Regions from separate parts of the Psychromonas sp. L1A2 genome, predicted to be linked through region 2. Evidence: predicted binding sites of a transcription regulator. Region 2 holds the regulator's gene; the other holds the start of a gene.
What was found. The regulator sigma-54, encoded in region 2, starts transcription at its own class of promoters, with help from an activator protein. The targets are predictions, from matches to a motif close to GTTGGCACGNNNNTNGNNT.

Region 1 (4,824 bases), 1.3 Mb from region 2:
TCTTGGCCTGTATCAACAACAAAACTAAACAGTACGCCTTGATCTTCCGCTACCTCAGAAATTTCTTTAACGAGATCTTCAAAAAGGTCACCTTCATCATCATTTTCGGGAAATTGCCAATTAATATCAATACCATCTAAATCGTATTCTTTAATCAGGTCTTCAACATTATCGGCAAAGTTATCTAAAGCAGTATCACTCGCCGCAATCGCATTAAAAGCAGAGTCACTTGAATTACCGAAAGAAACCATTGCAAAGACACCTGCATCTTGTGCCAATTCAATCATCTCTTCAAATTCATCTAAATCGTCACCTGTTGGTAAAATCAAATCACCATCAGACTCCACCCCTATTTTGCTATAGATAATATGAGTAAGCATGCCGAAATCTATATCATCAAGTGTTTCTTCATCACTAACAGACCAATAAGCAATTTGCTTGAAATTAACGGTTGTAACATCCTCTCCACATGCAGTTTCATCTGTGCCATCAAGAATATCTTCTATTATGTCATCAACTTGGTTACCACAAGCAGTTAAAGTGAACAATGGAATACATATTAATAGTGTTTTTATTAATTTATTTGAGCTTATAATTTTAGTCACGAAGCGTCCTATTCTTATTCATTTTAGTTATGGTCGATAATATCACTTACCTTAAGTGGTCAAGCAAGTTAAAATGGTAAATTAACTCTATATAAATTACCAAATTAGGCAAAAGCTATGAATGAAGCATTAATAATTGCAGATCAAACTTTAATTTTACATCGTCACCCGCGCCGTAAGAATGAAACATTACAAGCGTGGGACTCAGCAGATGAATACCTGATCAATCATTTCAATGAAAATGAATTAGGTAAATACATTGCTGAAGATGGGCAATTATTAATCATCAATGATGGTTTCGGTGCATTGAGTTGTTATTTTAGTGAAATTGAAAGAACCGTTGTTTCAGACTCTTTCTTATCAGTTAGTTCAATTAAGCTAAATATGCAACGCAATCGTTGCACTCCTGAGACACTATTAATTCAAGATAGTTTGCAAGAACTACCAACGAATGCAAAAGTTGTATTAATTAAAGTGCCTAAAACATTGGCATTTTTAGAATATCAACTACAACAATTAAGTGCGGTTATCGATAAAGACACGATTATTGTTGCAGCAGGTAAGGTTGATGTAATCCATAAATCTACATTAGCTTTATTTGAAAAATATATCGGCACGACTAAAACATCACTAGCGAAGAAAAAATCGCGCTTGATCTTTAGCTTACCAGATCAGAATGAAATCCCAGAAACTGAAGTGGCTATTACGTGGGAAATAGAAAGCCTAGAATGGAAAATTCATAACCATGCGAATGTATTCTCTCGTAATCATTTAGATATTGGCGGTCGTTATTTAATGGATAACTTACCTGAAGGCGACTTTACTAAAGTGGTTGATTTAGGTTGTGGCAATGGTGTTGTGGGTATGGCAGCGGCTGAAGCTTACCCTGAAGCACAAATTACTTTTATCGATGAATCCTACATGGCAGTTGATTCTGCACGTATCAACATGTTGAAAAACTTCGAAGAAGAACGTTCTGATAATACACGTTTTGTTGTTAATAATGGTCTAGTAGGTTTCAAAGCACGTAGCTATGATCTGATTTTATGTAACCCTCCTTTCCACCAACAGCATGCAATCACTGACCATATCGCATGGAGCATGTTTAACGACGCTCATTTTTGTTTAGCAATAAACGGTGAGTTGGTTATTGTTGGTAATCGTCATTTAGACTATCAAGACAAATTAGATCGTATTTTTGGTAACTGTGAATTGATTGCTGAAAACAAAAAGTTTGTTGTCTTACGTGCAGTAAAATACGATTAATCTTGTCGTAATAAACAGCCGTTATAAGCTGTCTTTATAAAATAAAAAGGCTGTACTCGTTTTAGTACAGCCTTTTTTAATTCACTCTTATCTCAACCGACTTATCATCTGAATCCAAATAATAAAAATTAATTAGTGTCATTGGTATCAGCTTTTCAATAAGTGCATACATTCAATATGCCGCGATTAGAGCATAAGCTTAACTTCGAGTTACTACTTTTCCACACGTATACATTTCACCATAAGAGGCAGATTTAACTTTAAGTGTTGTTTGCGTTAATGCCATTATTGTTCCTGATTCATTAACCGTCGCTGGTAAGATCTTTTTTAAATTTAGAAGTGCTTCTAATTCAGGATGACTTACATTTTTAAAATTAACATCTTTAGATTTAATATTGAGTTCATTCCCTTTAAGCGCCCAGGTAGAATTATCAGTCACACTGTACTTAAGCTCAGGCATACCATTAATTTTAAAAAACAAATAACCACTGCCGTTAGATTGACCATTAGCTAGATAATTAATTTTATAATTTACCTTAATCGACATTTTAGTATTAGGCTCTTCTACTTCATGTTGACATAACCAAGTACCATATAAGTTCTTTTCAGTAATTGATGACACTGTTGGAGTAGATTCAGCCGTACTGACTTCTGCAGCAAAACTCGGCATTGAATAAATAAACATTAATGTTGGCAGTACTTTAACTAAATTCATGTTTTACCTTATAACAAACGAAATAAAAAAAGTGTTAGGCTAAAAGCCCGATCATTAAACCTATGCAACTCTTAGTCAACATTCTAAACAAATAAATCCTTTTCTCTTATAAAAATTATTTTTATTTAACCATTGTAAAAATGAGTCAGGACTAATGCCATACAAAAAACACTACTCATTGGCTGAAAGCATATTTAATTATTCTCATTTAAGGAGCTCATTTTAATTGTTTTTTTATTTAAAATAAGAAAACTGACTAAAGTCAGGGCTAGGCATAAAAAAGAAAACAAAATAACAGGTATAAAAAAACCTCACTTAAAGCGAGGCTAAATCATAAAACGGTTGGGCAAGCTAATCACTAACCCATCATATTTACGATAGATTATAGCTGGCGGTGACGACGCAAACTTAAACCGATAATCGCAAGACCTAGTATCAATAGCGTACTTGGTTCTGGCACTTGTACTGTTAAAGTAGAAGTACCAACTCTAACACTAGTAAATGGGCCTGCATAAACAAACACATCTAATAAGCCATTACTATTAAGAGCGGCTAATGCATTAACTTCAAGATCACCTATAAAGCCACTGCCTAAAGTAATGGCACCCGAATCAAAATCAAACTCCTCAATTTGAAATAACAGAGTCTCCCAAAAACTAAGGTTATTAACTTGAATAGCTAAATTTGCACTTGTTGCACTTCCGAATGTAAATCCATCATCAGTAATATCATGTTGATAAGAAATTGAGTTCCCAAGGCCACTAAGCGCTTGATCTTGATAAACAACATCTACAATCAGACTTGCAAAAGAGCTTGTACTAAACAACAAGCCTAGTACCAATCCTATTTTTCTAATATTTGAAAATTTAAATATGTCCATATTTCACCTCTATCCTATTTAATGTAAAAAATAAAAAGTTTAATAAAATGAAATCATAAAATATAAATATATCAATGATATGCAGTTATGATTTTGCATCAAGCGTGCCACTATAACTTTTACTTTGTTTAACAGTTAGATAGGATATGAAAGAACAACAAGGTGAAATTACTGTAAAAAACATCAACACATTAAGAATTTATTATCTTAATTTAAATCAATTTTAAAGAAAAAGTTATCGCTTTCTTATGAGATCAATAGTTATGTAAATGACCTAAACTTTAAAAGTCATTTTAATATATACAAAGAAATGTTTTAAAAAATCAAAATAGGTATAAATTCACTTATAATAAAATAGGCTTAAATTAAAACAAATAATTCGAGATACAAAAATAACAAAAGTAAATAATAACCAGATAATAATGCATAGTATCTCGACATATCTTATCTGCTTTATAATGTTGATTACGATCTCAATAACTATCGAATCCAATTTCAACTAGCCATTAAGTCGTTTTCACGCCAGTATCTCTTCATTTTTTAAGGTATGAGATATCAATTGATTGTCGAAAATTGTATCGGGACACAAGTTTTAGCCTGCAGTCAGTTATATATCAACGTTGATCGCTTGACTTCGACACGCGAGCTTTAGCTTGCAGATTTTTGCATCCTAATGTTGACCTTTTGACTTTGAGGCGCTGGCTTTAGCCTGCAGATCTTTGCGTCTTGATGTTGATCTTTTGACTTTGGGGCGCTGGCTTTAGCCTGCAGAGGGTTGTGTGTCGATGTTGATCTTTTGACTTTGGGGCGCTGGCTTTAGCCTGCAGGGGGTTGTGTGTCGATGTTGATCTTTTGACTTTGGGCCGCTGGCTTTAGCCTGCAGATCTTTGCGTCCTGATGTTGATCTTTTGACTTTGGGGCGCTGGCTTTAGCCTGCGGGGGTTGTGTGTTGATTTTATATACGAAATCAAAATGACAACCCCCAACACAAAAAACCTGCAAGCTAAAAACAGGACTCGCAGAACTCTTCCGCACATGACACTATGCTTTGCCTGATTCGCCATGCGCCCTAAGTCAAAAAATGAAACACTAATTGATTGTCGAAAATTGTTTCGGGGCGCTCGCTTTAGCCTGCAAAGGGTTATGTGTTGATTTTATGATGAAAAATAAAAACCACACATAACCCAACACCAAAAACTCTGCAAGCTGAAAACAGGACTCGCAGAGCTCTTCCGCTCATGACACTAGGCTTTGCCTAATTCGCCATGCGCCCCAAATCAAAAAATTATTGATATATTGTATTCATTAAAAAATAAAAACAGGACTCGCAGAACTCCTCTGGTCATGACACTAACTTT
Region 2 (4,824 bases):
TGCGGTTGTTTTGCTCTAGATGCGGCAGCCAAGTTAAAAAGAGGTTTTCGATATTAGTGATAGTTTCTTTGACTAATGGGAAGGCACTTAAATAGTCTTGAATAAGTTTATCTTTGCCTGAGTATTCTTTTAAGTTTTTTTCCCAGTATGGGTTAGGCAAAAAACGCACATCAAAAATATAATCGGCATCTTGCGGGTGTATATGTTTAAAACCAAAAGATTGGAAAATAACTAATAAATTACTCTTAGTCGAGCCTTGCAAGTATATTTTTAGGTGTTCATTTAAATTATGAACAGATAGGGCTGTTGTATCAATTGAAAAAGCAGAGAGTGCTTGTAGTGGTGCTAACATCTCTTTTTCCAATTCTAAGGCTTGAGATAAAGAGTGTTTTTGTTTAGAAAGAGGGTGTAAACGGCGAGTCTCACTATATCGGCGAATTAATTCACTGGTTAGCGCATCTATATAGATGATTTCTAATTCTACTTTTTTTTGCAATGATTCAACAAGGTGCTTAATTTCATCAACTTTAGTTGGCATATTACGTATATCTAAGGTGACCGCTACTTTATTATCTTTTGGGTCGACCGTATCAATTAATTGTTCTAGTAATTGATACGGGACACCGTCAATACAGTTGTAACCTAAATCTTCAAGTACATGGAGGGCAATTGTTTTTCCTGATCCTGAACGACCGCTAATAACAATTAACTTCATATCTACTCCTGTGATTTTATAACGTCAGTAATTCAAATAACTCTTGGTTGCTTTGCGCACTTCGTAATTGGCGTAAAAACTGTTTATCTAGTAACTTTTGACTTATTTCTGATAAGGCAGAAAGGTATTGCTTACAAAGATCTTCTGGCACGAATATAGCAAATAATATATCGACTTTATTACCGTCATATGAATCATAATCAATGCCTGTTTCACATTGTAGAAAGACTGCTGTTGCTGGTAATTCACTAGAAATTTTGACGTGAGGAATAGCGATACCTGAGCCTACTCCCGTCGACCCAATTTTCTCTCGTGCAATCAAGCTTTCGAATAACTCTTGCGCATCTAAGTTTAATTCTTTAGCCGCAATAAGACTGATTTTTTCTAAAGCACCTTTTTTACTAGTGCAGGCAGTTTGGCAGAATACTGAATCTTTATTTAATAAAGTAGATATTTTCATAATATATAGTTTAACTGTACTTAATGGACGCGCGAGTTTAGCAGGTTAGCATTAAATAACTATAGTTAATCCCAATTTTATTTGCGTTGCTCACTAATTAAAGTAATTGCTTTCGCTGGTTAGAAGGTGGAATACCTAATGATTCTCGGTACTTAGCAATAGTACGTCTTGCTACTTGAATACCTTTTTCTTCTAATAACTGCGTTATTTTGTTATCACTTAAAGGTTTAGTCGTTAATTCTGCGGCAACGAGCTTTTTAATTAAAGCACGGATAGCTGTTGATGAACATTCACCACCGCCATCGGTTGCAACATGACTCGAAAAGAAAAACTTCAATTCATAAATGCCACGAGGAGTATGCATAAACTTCTGCGTAGTCACTCGAGAAATGGTTGATTCATGCATTTCGACTTCAAAGGCAACATCATTTAAAACCATTGGTTTCATCGACTCATCGCCGTATTCAAAGAAAGCTTGTTGTTGTTGCACAATACAGTTCGATACTTTTAATAGTGTTTCATTGCGGTTTTCTAAGCTTTTGATGAACCATTTCGCTTCTTGCAAATGGCCTTTAATGAATTGAGAATCGGTTTTACTGATGTTACCTGAGCACATATTTGCGTATTGTTGGTTAATCGATAAATTAGGATCGCAATCTTGATTTAATGAAACTCGCCATTGTCCTTGAATCTTTTTAACATAGACATCTGGAATAATATATTGTGTTTCACTTGTTTCAACACCATTACCTGGTCGAGGTTCTAAGCTTTGAATTAAGCGCATGATTTCTGCAAGTTGTGCTTCTTTGAATTTACTTTTACGTGCAAGTGTTCTGTAATCCCTGTTACCAAGAAGATCCATGTACTGTTCAAGTATTTGAATAGCTTCGTCACGCCATTGCGTTGTATTCGGTAATTGGCGAAGTTGAATTTGTAAACACTCTTGAGTGGTACGAGCCGCGACACCTAGTGGATCGAAATGTTGGATTCGTTTTAATACTACCTCTACTTCATCTAATTCCAAATCTTCTAAATCAGCTTTTAAGCTATCTAAAATACTTTCACAGTCAGTGGTCAAATATCCTGACTCATCAATAGAATCGATAATTGCCATTGCAATGACTTGATCCGTTTCAGTAAAAGGCGTTAATTGCATTTGCCATAATAAATGGTCTTGTAGAGAAGTCGAAGATTCTCCCTGATAGACTGTACTTTCACCGTCATAAGCAACAGCACTAGAGGTGTTACCTGTAATAGGCGTAGAGTTATAAGATTCTTCCCATTCTTTTTCTGCAGGAAGATCATCTGAAAATTCTTGTTGGGAAATGGCTTCTGAAGTATCAACTTCACTGCTATCAGCTTCTTTGACTAACTCTTCAGTACCCGTTTGATCATCTTGCTCTAAAAGAGGATTTGAATCTAATGCGTTTTGAATCTCCTGTTGGAGATCGAGCGTTGATAGCTGCAATAGTTTTATTGCTTGCTGTAATTGAGGGGTCATCGCTAATTGCTGACCCATTTTCAATTGTAAACCCTGTTTCATCAAAACATATCTTCCTGAACGTATGGTTACGATTTAAAGTTTAAACTCTTCACCTAGATAAACGCGCTTCACATGGTCGTTTGCTAATATCTCGTCTTGTGTGCCTACGGCTATGATTTCTCCGTGGCTCACTATATATGAATGCTCACAAACATCTAATGTTTCTCTTACATTATGGTCTGTAATCAGTACGCCTAGACCGCGATCACGTAATTGTTGAATAATATTTTTTATATCAATGACCGATATAGGGTCAACCCCTGCAAAGGGCTCATCTAACAAGATAAATTTTGGCTCAGTTGCTAGTGCTCGTGCAATTTCTACACGTCGTCGTTCACCACCAGATAAACTCATTCCTTTACTGTTACGGATATGGGTGATGTGAAATTCTTCTAACAGTGTATTTAGCTTTTCATCTCGTTGTGGCTGCGTTAGTTCTTTACGAGTCTGCAAAATCCCCATAATATTTTCAGTCACGGTTAAGCGGCGGAATATAGAGGCTTCTTGTGGTAGGTAGCCAATACCTTTTTGTGCTCGAATATGCATCGGATCGCTAGAGATATCTTCGTCATCGATAACGATACTGCCATGGTCTTGTTTAACGAGCCCAACAACCATATAAAAAGAGGTTGTTTTTCCCGCTCCATTGGGACCTAATAAACCAACTATCTCGCCTGTTTTAACTGTTAGGCCGACACCATTTACAACAGTACGTCCTTTATAACTTTTAACTAATCCGCTTGCTCGTAATTCTGCCATATTTACTGTTCTCCAGTCGTTTTTGGAGTAGAAGATTTAGTTGAATCTGTGCTTTTGTCTTTTTCAAACTGAGCCGGCAAAAAGACTGTTTGTACACGTTCTTTTTTGCTTTGATCGGTCGTGACATTCAGTTCTTGGCTTTCTAAGAAATAAACTATTTCACCACCATTTACCTGACTATCTAATTGTTTCACTTGTGCGCTTTTAGATAATGTTATTTTGCCTTTTGCGACTTCATAACTGATATTTTTTGCTTCTGCATCAAGTGGTTTTCCATCATCTTGTATTTGATGAAATGTTGCTACATTACCTTCTGCAATCATAATTTCATGATTGGGTTTAGTACCACGGATAACCGTTAGTTTATCTGCCGTAATTTTAATGGAGCCTTGCGTAAGTAAAACCTCATCAGTAAAAACGACTGTGTTAGTTTTCAAACTTGCATGTTGTTTTATAGAAGAAACATGAATAGGTTGATCGAAATCAGACTCTAATGCTGAAGCATTTACATTAAACAGCGAAATAGTAAGTAAAACTGTTAATTTATTTAGATTCATTAAGGTATACCGCTTTTATATTAGAATTAAGTTTCATTTCTTCTGTGACCATTGATGCCCAAAATCCAACACCTTCTTGTTTAACTTGTGGTCCTGTCCATGTGACTTTTTGGTCGCTGCTAATTTCTTTACTATCCAGTTGCAATGTTGCTTGAGCTGTAGACATTGTTTGTACTAATTGATCTTTACTGAGATTCTCAACTAAAACGTCTCCTGATAATAGTAAGTTATATTTTTCTGTCAATGTGCCTGTTTTACTGGTTAATTGCCATGTTGTTATAACATCTGTTTTTTTATCTTTGGTATAAACAATCACTTTAGGATATTCAAATAAAGTGGTGTCATTTTCAGGGTAATTAGTCATTTTCTCTGCAAACACACGATAATCATTAAAGCCAAACTCATCGTAATGGTTACTTTGTACATCGTCAGCAATATAACTAGGATGATGATCAGGAAGAGATGGAAGTTCTGTATCTGGTTTTACATATATCCATACTATAAATGCAACTAATAGGGCTATAAAAGGAATGCTCTTGCGTTTGTTCATTTATTCGCTTTTACCTTGAGTCATTGAAAGTTGTCCATGGCATTGTAAAAATAAGTCACAAATTTCACGTACTGCTCCAAATCCACCTTTAACGGTTGTCACTAGATCCGCCTTTTGTAAAACCAATGGATGAGCGTCATTAACCGCTATTCCTAAGCCTGACTGTTCCATGACTGGTAAGTCTACAACATCGTCACCGATGTAAGCCGTTTGCTCGGGTGTTAGATTGAGTTTTTCTAA

Region 1: GQR59_RS07835 (PEP-CTERM sorting domain-containing protein) is a predicted target of sigma-54. The motif match lies at 3,560-3,578, and genes of this name have one in related genera.

Annotation. Positions count from the first base shown of each region.
Region 1 covers NZ_WUAG01000001.1:1,819,395-1,824,218, reverse strand. Annotated here, with positions in the region: gene GQR59_RS07850 (glycoside hydrolase family 18 protein) at 1-605, opposite strand, end outside; gene GQR59_RS07845 (methyltransferase) at 723-1,871, shown strand; gene GQR59_RS07840 (hypothetical protein) at 2,071-2,586, opposite strand; gene GQR59_RS07835 (PEP-CTERM sorting domain-containing protein) at 2,969-3,466, opposite strand.
Region 2 covers NZ_WUAG01000001.1:523,369-528,192, forward strand. Annotated here, with positions in the region: gene rapZ (RNase adapter RapZ) at 1-715, opposite strand, end outside; gene ptsN (PTS IIA-like nitrogen regulatory protein PtsN) at 732-1,175, opposite strand; gene GQR59_RS02260 (RNA polymerase factor sigma-54) at 1,273-2,718, opposite strand; gene lptB (LPS export ABC transporter ATP-binding protein) at 2,752-3,477, opposite strand; gene lptA (lipopolysaccharide transport periplasmic protein LptA) at 3,480-4,034, opposite strand; gene lptC (LPS export ABC transporter periplasmic protein LptC) at 4,021-4,584, opposite strand; gene kdsC (3-deoxy-manno-octulosonate-8-phosphatase KdsC) at 4,585-4,824, opposite strand, start outside.